Regions from separate parts of the Mesorhizobium sp. WSM4817 genome, predicted to be linked through region 2. Evidence: predicted binding sites of a transcription regulator. Region 2 holds the regulator's gene; the other holds the start of a gene.

Region 1 (6,080 bases), on a different contig from region 2:
CTCGCCACCCCGGAAGGCGTTGCCTGCCTGCCGCGCACGACGCGCATCAAGACGATGGAGGCGTGATATGTATGTCGCGGTAAAAGGCGGTGAAGCGGCCATTGCCAACGCCCACGCCCTGCTCGCCGACCGCCGCCGCGGCGACCGTTCCGTGCCGGCGCTTCGCCTCGACCAGATCGTCGAGCAGCTGGCGCTCGGCGTCGACCGGGTGATGAGCGAAGGTTCGCTCCACGACCGCGAATTGGCGGCGCTGGCCATCGTTCAGGCGCGCGGCGACATGATCGAGGCGATCTTCCTGGTTCGCGCCTATCGCACGACGCTGCCGCGCTTCGGCTACACCAGGGCGATCGACACCGGCGCGATGCTGGTCGAGCGGCGCGTGTCGGCGACCTACAAGGATCTGCCTGGCGGCCAGCTTCTCGGCCCGACCTTCGACTACACGCACAGGTTGCTCGATCCCGAGCTTGCCGCCGGCGGCGGCGTCGCCGAGCCGCTGCAGCGTGCCAGCGACGCGGACGCCATGCCGCGTGTCTCCGCCATCCTCGCCCGCGAAGGCCAGATCGAGCCCGATGGCGACATGCCGCAGGACCATATCCCGGGCGACATCACCCGCGAGCCGCTGGAATTTCCGATGGCGCGCGACATCCGCCTGCAGGCGCTGTCACGCGGCGACGAGGGTTTTTTGCTGGCGCTCGGCTATTCCACCCAGCGCGGCTATGCCCGCAACCATCCGTTCGTCGGTGAGGTTCGCATCGGCGAGGTCGACCTGGAACTCGACGTGCCGGAGCTGCCATTCGGCGTACCGCTCGGTTCTGTGCGTGTCACCGAGTGCCAGATGGTCAACCAGTTCAAGGGCTCGGCCAAGGCGCCGCCGCAATTCACCCGCGGCTACGGCCTCGTCTTCGGCCAGAGCGAGCGCAAGGCGATGGCCATGGCGCTCTGCGACCGCGCGCTTCGCGCAACCGAATTCGGCGAAGATGTCGTCGCCGCTGCCCAGGACGAGGAATTCGTCATCTCGCATTCCGACAATGTCCAGGCGACCGGCTTCGTCGAGCATCTGAAGCTGCCGCACTATGTCGACTTCCAGGCCGAGCTCGACCTGGTGCGCCGCATGCGCGCCGAGCACGACGCCCGCGAGAATGCCGGCAAGGTCGAAGAAAAAAGGGAGGCCGCGGAATGACCGCACAACCGACCGATATCGCAACCTACAACTTCGCCTATCTCGACGAGCAGACCAAGCGGATGATCCGCCGCGCGATCCTCAAGGGCATCGCCATTCCTGGCTACCAGGTGCCGTTTGCCTCGCGCGAAATGCCGATGCCCTATGGCTGGGGCACCGGCGGCGTCCAGGTCACCGCCTCGATCATCGGCCCGCACGATGTGCTGAAGGTCATCGACCAGGGCGCCGACGACACCACCAATGCCGTCTCGATCCGCGCCTTCTTCAAGAAGGTCGCCAATGTCGCCGTCACCACCGAGACGGCAAAGGCGACCATCATCCAGACCCGCCACCGCATCCCCGAACATCCGCTGACCGCGGGCCAGGTGCTGGTTTACCAGGTGCCGATCCCCGAGCCGCTGCGCTTCCTCGAGCCGCGCGAGACGGAAACGCGCAAAATGCATGCGCTGGAGGAATACGGCCTCATGCATGTAAAACTCTACGAAGACATCGCCAGGCACGGCCGCATCGCCACCACCTACGCCTATCCGGTCAAGGTCGAGGGTCGCTATGTGATGGACCCGTCGCCGACGCCGAAGTTCGATAACCCGAAAATGCACCGTTCGCCGGCTCTGCAACTGTTTGGTGCCGGCCGCGAAAAGCGCATCTATGCGCTGCCGCCTTTCACCGACGTAGTCAGCCTCGACTTCGAGGACCATCCGTTCGAGGTGCAGACCTTCGACCAGCCCTGCGCACTGTGCGCGGCCGAAAACGTCTATCTCGACGAGGTCATCCTCGACGACCATGGCGGCCACATGTTCGTCTGCTCCGATACCGACCATTGCGAGAAGCGGCGCGAGCAAGGCCATCGCGGCCACCTTGCGCCCGAGACCCCTCCTGCCCTGGAAAAAAGGGAGCCGGCGCAATGACCGACGAACCGCTGCTGCGCGTTTCCGCGCTGTCCAAGTTCTACGGCTCGCGCATTGGTTGCGAGAACGTCAGCTTCGACCTGTGGCCGGGCGAGGTGCTGGCGGTGGTCGGCGAATCCGGTTCCGGCAAGACGACGCTGCTCAACTGCCTGTCGACCAGATTGCTGCCGAGCTCCGGCACCGCCAGCTACCGCATGCGCGACGGCCAGTTCCGCGAGCTTTACCGCATGAGCGAGGCCGAGCGACGCTTCCTGATGCGCACCGACTGGGGTTTTGTCCATCAGAACCCCGCCGACGGGCTGCGCATGACGGTGTCGGCCGGCGCCAATGTCGGCGAGCGGCTGATGGCGGTCGGCGACCGCCACTATGGCAAAATCCGCGCTACCGCCGTCGACTGGCTGTCGCGCGTCGAGATCGACGAGGACCGTATCGACGACGAACCGCGCGCCTTTTCCGGCGGCATGCGCCAGCGCCTGCAGATCGCCCGCAACCTCGTCACCGGGCCGCGGCTGGTGTTCATGGACGAGCCGACCGGCGGCCTCGACGTCTCGGTGCAGGCGCGCCTGCTCGACCTGTTGCGCGGCCTGGTCACCGATCTCGGCCTGGCGGCGATCGTCGTCACCCACGACCTTGCGGTGGCGCGTCTGCTGTCGCAACGCATGATGGTGATGAAGGACGGCCGCGTCGTCGAAAGCGGCCTCACCGACCGCGTGCTTGACGATCCCCGTGCGCCCTACACCCAGCTTCTCGTTTCTTCCATTCTGCAGGTGTGATCATGGCAACCCCGCTCGTCGTCTCCGATGTCGCCAAGAGCTTCACCATGCATCTGCGCGACGGCATCAAACTGCCTGTCGTCGCCGGCGTGTCGTTCTCGATCAGGAGCGGCGAATGCGCCGTGCTCGGCGGCCCCTCCGGCGCCGGCAAGAGCTCGATCCTGAAGATGCTCTACGGCAACTATGCCGTCGATGCAGGCCAGATCATCGTCCAGCACGAGGACGGGCTCATCGATCTGGCGACGGCCAGCCCACGCACCGTGCTTGCCGTGCGCCGCCTCACGATCGGCTATGTCAGCCAGTTCCTGCGCACAGTGCCGCGCGTCTCGGCGCTGGATGTCGTCGCCGAACCGCTGGTCGAGCGCGGCGAGGACCGTGAGGTCGCGCGCAGCAAGGCGTGCGCCTTGCTGGCGCAGCTCAACCTGCCGGAAAAGCTCTGGATGCTGCCGCCGGCGACCTTTTCCGGCGGCGAGCAGCAGCGCGTCAACATCGCGCGCGGCTTCATCACCGAGCACCCGATCCTGCTGCTCGACGAGCCGACCGCTTCGCTCGACGCCAGCAACCGCGACGTGGTGATTGCACTGATCGCGGCCAAGAAGGCGGCCGGCGTCGCCCTGCTTGGCATCTTCCACGACCACGACGTGCGCGAGGCAGTGGCCGACCGCGTCATCGACGTGACCGCTTTTGCCGCCGGGAAAATGGCCGCATGACCCGAAAACTGTCGGAAACGCCGCTTGTCCACGAGACAGCGGAAGTCGACAACTCGACGCTCGGCCGCTGGACCGAAATCGCCGAACGCTGCCGGCTTTCGGAAAGTACGCTCGGTGACTATTCCTACATGATGCAGGACTGCAGCGCCTGGTGCGCGACGATCGGCAAATTCGCCAACATCGCCGCCAGTGTGCGCATCAACGCCACCAACCATCCGACCTGGCGGCCGACGCTGCACCATTTCACCTATCGCGCCTCTGACTATTGGGACGACGCCGAGCACGAGAGCGAATTCTTTGCGCAGCGCCGCGCCAAACGGGCCACCATCGGCCACGACACCTGGCTTGGCCACGGCTCGACCATCCTGCCCGGCGTCAGCGTCGGCGATGGTGCGACGGTCGGCGCCGGCGCCGTGGTGTCAAAGGACGTCGCGCCCTACACCATCGTCGGCGGCGTGCCGGCCAAACCGATCCGCGAACGCTTCGACCGCCGCACGGCGGAACGCTATCAGGCACTTGCCTGGTGGGATTGGGACCACGCCCGCCTGCGCGCCGCGCTCGACGATTTTCGCGCGCTTTCGGCGGAAGCATTTCTGGAAAAATACGGCGGCTAGTGAATGGTGAATGGTGAATAGTGAATGGCGGCAGGGAAGCCGTTCTTGTCACCATTCACCATTCACCATTCACTTGATCGAACAGCGGCCGCCGGCTCGCCCCTTTCAGGCTGTGGACGGTAACAAAACTGACATCAATCCGACACCGCGGTTTCACGCGGCTGCGCTAGCCAAGGTTAACAGACCTTCGAAACGCGACTGGACTGGAACTTGCCTATGTCAGCAACCTCAGCCACGCTCGAAATCCGCGGCGTCACCCGTCGGTTTGGCAGGAACACCGCCGTCAGCAATGTCGACATCTCGATCCCGCACGGCCAAATGGTCGGCATCATCGGCCGATCGGGCGCCGGCAAGTCGACGCTTTTGCGCATGATCAACCGCCTCATCGATCCGAGCCAAGGGTCGATTTTCTTTGACGGCGCCGAAGTCTCCAGCCTGCGCGGCTCGCTGCTCAGGCGCTGGCAGCGCGACTGCGCCATGATCTTTCAGCAATTCAACCTGGTGCCGCGCCTCGACGTGCTGACCAATGTGCTGCTCGGCCGGCTCAATCACCGCTCGACAATTGTCAATCTGCTCGGTGTCTTCTCCCGCGAGGAACGGGCCGAGGCGATCGCGGCGCTCGAACGCCTCGACATCGCCCGCACGGCGCTGCAGCCGGCCGGCACCTTGTCCGGCGGCCAGCAGCAGCGCGTGGCGATTGCCCGCGCCATGATGCAGCAGCCGAAAGTCATCCTCGCCGACGAGCCGATCGCCTCGCTCGACCCGCTCAACGCCAAGGTGGTGATGGATTCGCTGCAGGACATCAATCTGCGCGAGGGCCTCACCGTCGTCACCAATCTGCACACGCTGGATACCGCGCGCACCTATTGCAACCGCATCATCGGCATGGCCGCCGGCAAGGTGGCGTTCGACGGCCCGCCCGAAGAGCTCAATCGGGAGGCCGTGCGCATGGTCTATGGCGCTGACAGCAATGGCGGCGAAATCTCCGAGGCGATCACTTCGACCAGCGTCACCATCAAGCAAAAAATCGTCGCATCCGCCGGACTCCTCGAGCCCGCATTTCCCGGCTACTAGGTCCACGATCCGGCAAGGGATACCGGTATACGAGTATACGAAAAGCAGACGACGAAAGAGCGCCCTGGACCGTCAGTCCGCATCAAGGCCGGGCATAAAAAAAGCGCCGTCAAAATTCGAACGCTGCCGGCGCGATGCCGGAACCAACAGGAGAGACGCGAAATGTTTAGAAAAATACTTTTCGGTGCCGTTTCCATCCTCGCCATGGCGATGGGCGCAGTCCAGGCACAGGACCTGAAGGAATTCCGCGTCGGCATTCTGGGCGGCGAGAACGAAGCCGACCGCCTGCGCAACTACCAGTGCTTCGCTGACCACATCAAGCAAGTCCTCGGCGTCGAAAAAGTTTCGCTGTTCCCGGCCGCCGACTACGACGGCGTCATCCAGGGCCTGCTCGGCGGCACGCTCGACTTTGCCGAGCTCGGCGCTTCCGCCTACGCCAAGGTCTATCTCGAAAACAAGGACGCGGTTCAACCGATCCTGACGACGATCCAGACCGACGGCTCGACCGGCTACCGTGCGGTCATGGTCGCCCGAGCTGATTCCGGCATCAAGACGCTCGCCGACATGAAGGGCAAGAAACTCGGTTTCGCCGATCCCGATTCGACTTCTGGTTACCTGATCCCGGTCACGTCACTGCCCAAGGACATCGGCATGGATGTGAAGAGCTACTTCGCGTCGACTGGTTTCGGCGGCGGCCATGAACAGCTTGTCCTTGAAGTCCTGAAGGGCACGTTCGATGCCGGCACCACCTGGGCCTCCGGCGTCGGCGACTTCAACGACGGCTACAGCTCGGGCAATCTGCGCAAGATGGTCGACAAGGG
Region 2 (6,080 bases):
CAGATCGTGACACTGCTTGTGGGCGATCAGGAGTTCGACAGCGCCAAGACGCTTGCAGCCTTCGCACTCGGCCTGGTGCTGTTCTGCATCACGCTTACCCTCAACATCGTGGCTTTGCGCGTCGTCCAGAAATACCGAGAGCAATATGACTGATGCGATCTCGTCATTCGGCGCCGTCGGACGGCCGGTCAGCGTTCATACCGACGATGCCGCGAAGGCGCGGCTGAAGGGCCGCTACCGCACGGAAAAATGGTTCAAATGGCTTGGCGCTGCAGCTGTCGCGTTGGCCGGCTTGTTCCTTGTGCTGCTCCTGTCGACGATCGTCACGCAGGCGATTCCGGCGCTGCGGCAGAACTATGTGACGCTGCCGATCGATCTTTCAGCGGCCAAGGTCGACCCGGCGAAACTCGACGAAGTGAACTACGACGCCATCGCTCAGGAAGCGCTTACGGCAAAATTTCCGGATGTGAAGAGCCGCCAGGACAAGCGCCTTCTGCGCGGGCTGATTTCCACCGGCACAGGCGTGTTCCTGCGCAAGGATATTGCGGCTGATCCGGGGATGCTCGGAGGAACGGTGGACTATGCGGTTCCACTTGACGATTTTGCCGACCTCTATCTCAAGGGTTTGCTTGCCGACGTCGGTTCGGACGAAGCGATTTCGACAAGCGTCACGCCTTCGGAAACCAGCGGCGACATCGATCTGACCTTCGGCGACGATGCCATGCTGGCGCTGGCGCGCGGCCATGGTGCGACCGAGGGCGAAAACGGCATGTTTACGCTGACGAGCGGCGCGTCGTCGCTGCTGGTCGCGTTCAATGGCGGCACGGTCAAGCTGACCTCGCTGTCGTCTGCGGCCAACGGCACGGTGATCGCAAAAGGCACGGTGATCGAGGCGCTGGACAGCACGGCGCCCGCCGCGAGCGGCCAGGCATTCCTGCGCGTCATCGAGACGCCGGAAGCATCGCGAAAGATTTCGGACAAGGTGATCGTCTGGCTCGACACGCTGAAGAGCGCCGGCCTGATCGAAAGCCGGTTCAACTCGATCTTCTTCTTCACCGGCGCAAGCCGCGAGCCGGAATTGGCTGGTGTCTGGGGCGCGGTCGTCGGATCGTTCCTGACCATGATCGTAACCCTCGCAATCGCCTTCCCGATCGGCGTTTCAGCGGCGATCTATCTTGAGGAATTTGCGCCCAAGAACCGGCTGACGACGATGATCGAAGTGAATATCAACAATCTGGCGGCGGTGCCTTCGATCGTCTTCGGCCTGCTTGGACTTGCCGTATTCCTGAATTTCTTCGGCATGCCGCGCTCAGCCCCGGTGGTCGGCGGCATGGTGCTGGCGCTGATGACCCTGCCGATCATCATTATCGCCTCGCGCGCTTCGCTGCGCGCCGTGCCGCCTTCGATCCGCGAGGCGGCGCTTGGCATCGGAGCGTCCAAGGTCCAGACCGTATTCCATCACGTCCTGCCACTGGCGATGCCGGGCATCATGACCGGCACCATCCTCGGAATGGCGCATGCGCTCGGCGAAACCGCGCCGTTGCTGATGATCGGCATGGTCGCCTTCATCGTCGACATTCCCGGCGGCTTCACCGATCCCGCGACGATCCTGCCGGTGCAGATTTTCATGTGGGCGGATTTCCCGGAAGCGGGGTTCCAGCAGAAGACTTCGGCGGCGATTTTGATTTTGCTGGTGTTTTTGGTCATCATGAATGCCATCGCGGTGATACTGCGCAGGCGCTTCGAGCGGCGCTGGTAAGGAGTAGAGGATATGAACATCATGACGGAAGCCGGCGTCGAGCAGAAACTGAGCAGCGCAACCAACGCCCCTTCGATCAAGATGAAGGGCGAAAAGGTCTCTGTTCACTACGGCGAGAAGCGAGCTCTGTTCGACGTCGATCTCGATGTCCGCGAGCATCAGGTGACGGCGTTGATCGGGCCATCGGGCTGCGGCAAGTCGACGTTCCTGCGTTGCCTGAACCGAATGAACGACACCATCGATATCGCGCGGGTGAGCGGCAAGATCACGCTCGACGGCGAGGACGTCTACGATCCGAAAATCGATGTCGTCGAGCTGCGAGCTCGCGTCGGCATGGTATTCCAGAAGCCGAACCCGTTTCCGAAGTCGATCTACGAAAACGTCGCCTATGGTCCGCGCATTCACGGCCTGGCCAGGACCAAGGCCGAGTTGGACGGCATCGTCGAATCGAGCCTGAAGAAGGCCGGCCTGTTTAACGAGGTCAAGGATCGCCTACTCGAGTCGGGAACCGGTCTGTCCGGCGGACAGCAGCAGCGTCTGTGCATTGCGCGCGCCATCGCCGTGTCGCCGGAAGTGATCCTGATGGACGAGCCCTGTTCGGCGCTCGATCCAATCGCCACCGCCCGCGTCGAGGAACTGATCGACGAACTGCGCCAGAATTATACGATCGTCATCGTCACCCATTCGATGCAGCAGGCGGCGCGCGTGTCGCAACGCACGGCGATGTTCCATCTCGGGTATCTGGTCGAGGAGGGCGCGACCGACAAGATGTTCACCAACCCCGACGACAAGCGCACCCAGGACTACATCACCGGCCGGTTCGGCTGAGCGGTCCGGCGAATTTCGAACACGAGGACAGCACCATGGGTGAACACACCGTCGCATCTTTCGACGAGGAACTGGAGCACATCGACAGGCTGATCCGCGACATGGACGAGCTCGCCGCCGCAATGGTAGCGGCCTCGATCCGCGCGCTGCTTGCGTCGGACAATGCGATGGCGCAGCGCGTCGTCTCGGACGACGCCATCATGGATGCGCGGCAGCGCGAACTCGATGACAGCGCCATCACGCTGATCGCCAAGCGGCAGCCGATGGCGCAGGATCTGCGCGCCGTGGTTGGCGCAATCCGCATGGCGGGCGATCTCGAGCGCATCGGCGATCTGGCCAAGAACATAGCCAAGCGGGTCAGCGCAGTCGGGCAGAGCGCGACGCCGCGTAATCTGTCGCACGGTATCGACGCGATGGCGGACCTCGTTCTTGTGCAGCTGCGCGGCGTGGTCGAGCACTATGTGTCGCGCGATGCCGGCGCGTTGAAGGAACTGCGCGCCGACGACCAGAAGATCGACGTGAAATACACGGCGGTTTTTCGCGAGCTCCTGACCTACATGATGGAGGATCCGCGCAACATCACCGCGTGCACGCACCTTCTGTTCTGCGCCAAGAATCTCGAGCGTATCGGCGATCACGTCACCAACATCGCCGAAAACGCCTACTTTGTCGTGACCGGGCAGCAATTGCCGGCGGACCGCCCGAAGCTCGACGAAACGACGATGTCGGCGCCGGCGACATGACAGGAGTAACCGGCCGATGATCGCGCCGCGCATCATGGTGGTGGAGGATGAAGAGCCGCTGGGCGTCCTCCTCCGTTACAATCTTGAATCCGAAGGCTATCAGGTCGAGGTGGTGACGCGCGGCGACGAGGCCGAAATCCGGCTGCAGGAAAACGTGCCCGATCTTTTGGTGCTCGACTGGATGGTGCCGGCGGTTTCCGGCATCGAGCTTTGCCGGCGCCTTCGGGTGCGCCCCGAAACCGAGCGGCTGCCGATCATCATGCTGACCGCGCGCGGCGAGGAGAGCGACCGGGTGCGCGGCCTTTCGACCGGAGCCGACGACTATCTGGTCAAGCCGTTCTCGACACCGGAATTCATGGCCAGGGTCAAGGCGCTGCTGCGCCGCGCCAAGCCCGAAGTGCTGTCCAGCGTGCTCAAGGTCGGCGACATCATGCTCGATCGTGAATCGCACAGGGTCTATCGCAAGAAGAGCGAGATCCGGCTCGGGCCGACCGAATTCCGGCTGCTCGAATTCATGATGCGCCACCCGGGCCGGGTCTTCTCGCGCAGCCAGTTGCTCGACAATGTCTGGGGCGAGACGATCTACATCGACGAGCGCACGGTGGACGTCCATGTCGGCCGGTTGCGCAAGGCGGTCAACAATGGTCGCATGCCCGATGTCATCCGCACCATCCGCGGCGCGGGCTATGCGATCAGGGAAGACTAGGGGATGTGCTGATATTCAGGTGATGCCGGCCTGCGAACGGCTGATACCTGCGCTTACCTACAGCGCCGCGCACCCTGTTGGGCACGCAAAGGACGCTGTAGAACTTTGATTTTGCGCACGACCTTTCCGAAATCGATCTCGATTTCGGGGTCATGCGCGGGCTCACGTACCCAAAAGTACGCTCCGCTCCGGTTCTCGGAACCCACCATTCTCGACTCGGCCTGACCTGAATCTCAACACACCCCAAGTCGCGACCCGGGAATCCTTCAAGCCACGTTCTTTCCGACCGAGCCGGCTCGTGCCTGGATGCTCGGCGCGAAAATCTCCTGATCGACGAAGCTTAGCGCCCGCATGGCGCAGCCTTCGCGTATCAGCGGCAGCTCGTTCGGCTCGGTGTCGAAGGAAATCGAACCCGAATGCTGGCCGCCGGCGGTCTGGGCGATGGCCTCGCGCAGGGCCGGCTCGATCAGGTCGAAGGCGGCAGCGCTGGCGCCGACCATGGCCACCGGCGCCGGATCGATCAGCGCAAACAGGCTGCCGAGCCCGAAGCCGAGCGCCTCGCCGGCCTTGCGGTAGGCTTCGCGCTCCGGTCCGTCCATCTCGCGCGCCCGGGCCGCCAAGGCCCGCATGTCGGCGTCGCTGACATCGGCGACCGGCTCGGCGTTCTCGCTCAACAGCCTTGCGTTGCGCCAGATGGCGTAGTTGCCGGCATAAGCCTCGACGCAGCCGCGCCGCCCGCAGCGGCAAAGCGCGCCGCCCGGCCGATGGATCATGTGGCCGAATTCGCCGCCTGAGGAGTGGGTGCCGGTGAACAGCTCGCCCTTCAGCACCAGCCCCATACCGATGCCGTGCGAGAGCAGGATGGCGATGAAATCGTCGCGGTAGCGATCCGGGTGGCGCCAGCGCAGCGCCACGGCCATCATGTTGCAGTCGTTCTCCATGATGGCCGGGATGCCGAACTCGCGTTCCAGAATGTCGGCGAAGGCGATGTTCGTCTGCGGCGTGATCGGCGACCACAACATGGCGCGCGCGTGGGAATCGGTGATGCCCTGGATCGCCAGCGCGATGCGGGCGACGCTTTGGACATCGAGGTCGGGATCTTCGAGCCGGCGCCGGACGATGGCGACACATTCGTCGATCAGCGCGTCACGCGACATGGTCAGCGTGTCCAGCCGGCGCTGTTCCTCGGCGACCACTTGTCCGGCATAATCGATGACGGCGACCGACAGGAAATTCAGCGACAACACGACGGCCAACACCGCAGCGGCTTGCGGATTGAGGCTGAGGCCGACCTGCGGCCGGCCGCGTTTCAGCGAAACCGTCTCGCTCGCCTTGCTCTCGGCCAGGATGCCTTCCTGGATCAGGTCGGCAGAGATCGCCGATATGGTCGAATGGCTGAGGCCGGTGGTCGCGGCGATCTCGGTCCGCGACGGCTGGCCTGCCCGGCGCACGGCCGAAATCACCATCGCCCGGTTGCGCCGGCGCAGATCGTCATGACGGATTCCCACCGACATTTTTTGTTTCCTCCTCATTGCCGCGGCCGCTCATGAATCGGAAGCCGTCGGTATGTCGGACAAATACTGGCAGAAGCAAAAGGGGCTGTCATTATTTATTCCGAGCCTCGAAAAAATCTCGACAGGACGTCAAAATCCATCAGAAATGTGTTGACAGTGCTTCGGCCTTGGACCAGTATTTTTTCGAGGCTCGAAAAAAATAGAGCCTTTGTGCCGGCCTTCGGGCCAGTTGGTCGCGCCCTACGCGGCGCAGGGAGGAATATCATGAAGAGATTCGCAGCCGCCATTCTGGCGGGGGTCGCCATGTCGCTGACGCTCGCGTCGGCCGCGCAGGCCAAGGACAAGGTCATTGGCGTTTCGTGGTCGAACTTCCAGGAAGAGCGTTGGAAGACCGACGAAGCCGCCATGAAGGCGGCGATCGAGGCCGCCGGCGATAAATATATCTCCGCTGACGCACAGTCCAATCCCGGCAAGCAGCTGACCGACGTCGAAAGCCTGATCTCGCAGGGCGCCAACGCGCTGATTATCCT

What was found. Region 2 encodes PhoB, which activates phosphate uptake and scavenging genes when phosphate is short. Its sites were predicted from a motif close to TGTCATNNANCTGTCAT; they were not measured.
Region 1: phnC (phosphonate ABC transporter ATP-binding protein) is a predicted target of PhoB. The motif match lies at 4,315-4,331, and genes of this name have one in related genera.

What each region holds. Positions count from the first base shown of each region.
Region 1 is NZ_JBVVQQ010000013.1:166,748-172,827, forward strand. Features, by position in the region: gene phnH (phosphonate C-P lyase system protein PhnH) at 1-66, shown strand, start outside; gene AC0L2K_RS19250 (carbon-phosphorus lyase complex subunit) at 68-1,180, shown strand; gene AC0L2K_RS19255 (alpha-D-ribose 1-methylphosphonate 5-phosphate C-P-lyase PhnJ) at 1,177-2,088, shown strand; gene phnK (phosphonate C-P lyase system protein PhnK) at 2,085-2,861, shown strand; gene phnL (phosphonate C-P lyase system protein PhnL) at 2,864-3,571, shown strand; gene AC0L2K_RS19270 (DapH/DapD/GlmU-related protein) at 3,568-4,185, shown strand; gene phnC (phosphonate ABC transporter ATP-binding protein) at 4,402-5,259, shown strand; gene phnD (phosphonate ABC transporter substrate-binding protein) at 5,422-6,080, shown strand, end outside.
Region 2 is NZ_JBVVQQ010000018.1:133,638-139,717, forward strand. Features, by position in the region: gene pstC (phosphate ABC transporter permease subunit PstC) at 1-153, shown strand, start outside; gene pstA (phosphate ABC transporter permease PstA) at 146-1,759, shown strand; gene pstB (phosphate ABC transporter ATP-binding protein PstB) at 1,772-2,587, shown strand; gene phoU (phosphate signaling complex protein PhoU) at 2,623-3,330, shown strand; gene phoB (phosphate regulon transcriptional regulator PhoB) at 3,347-4,036, shown strand; gene AC0L2K_RS23370 (ROK family protein) at 4,303-5,550, opposite strand; gene xylF (D-xylose ABC transporter substrate-binding protein) at 5,815-6,080, shown strand, end outside.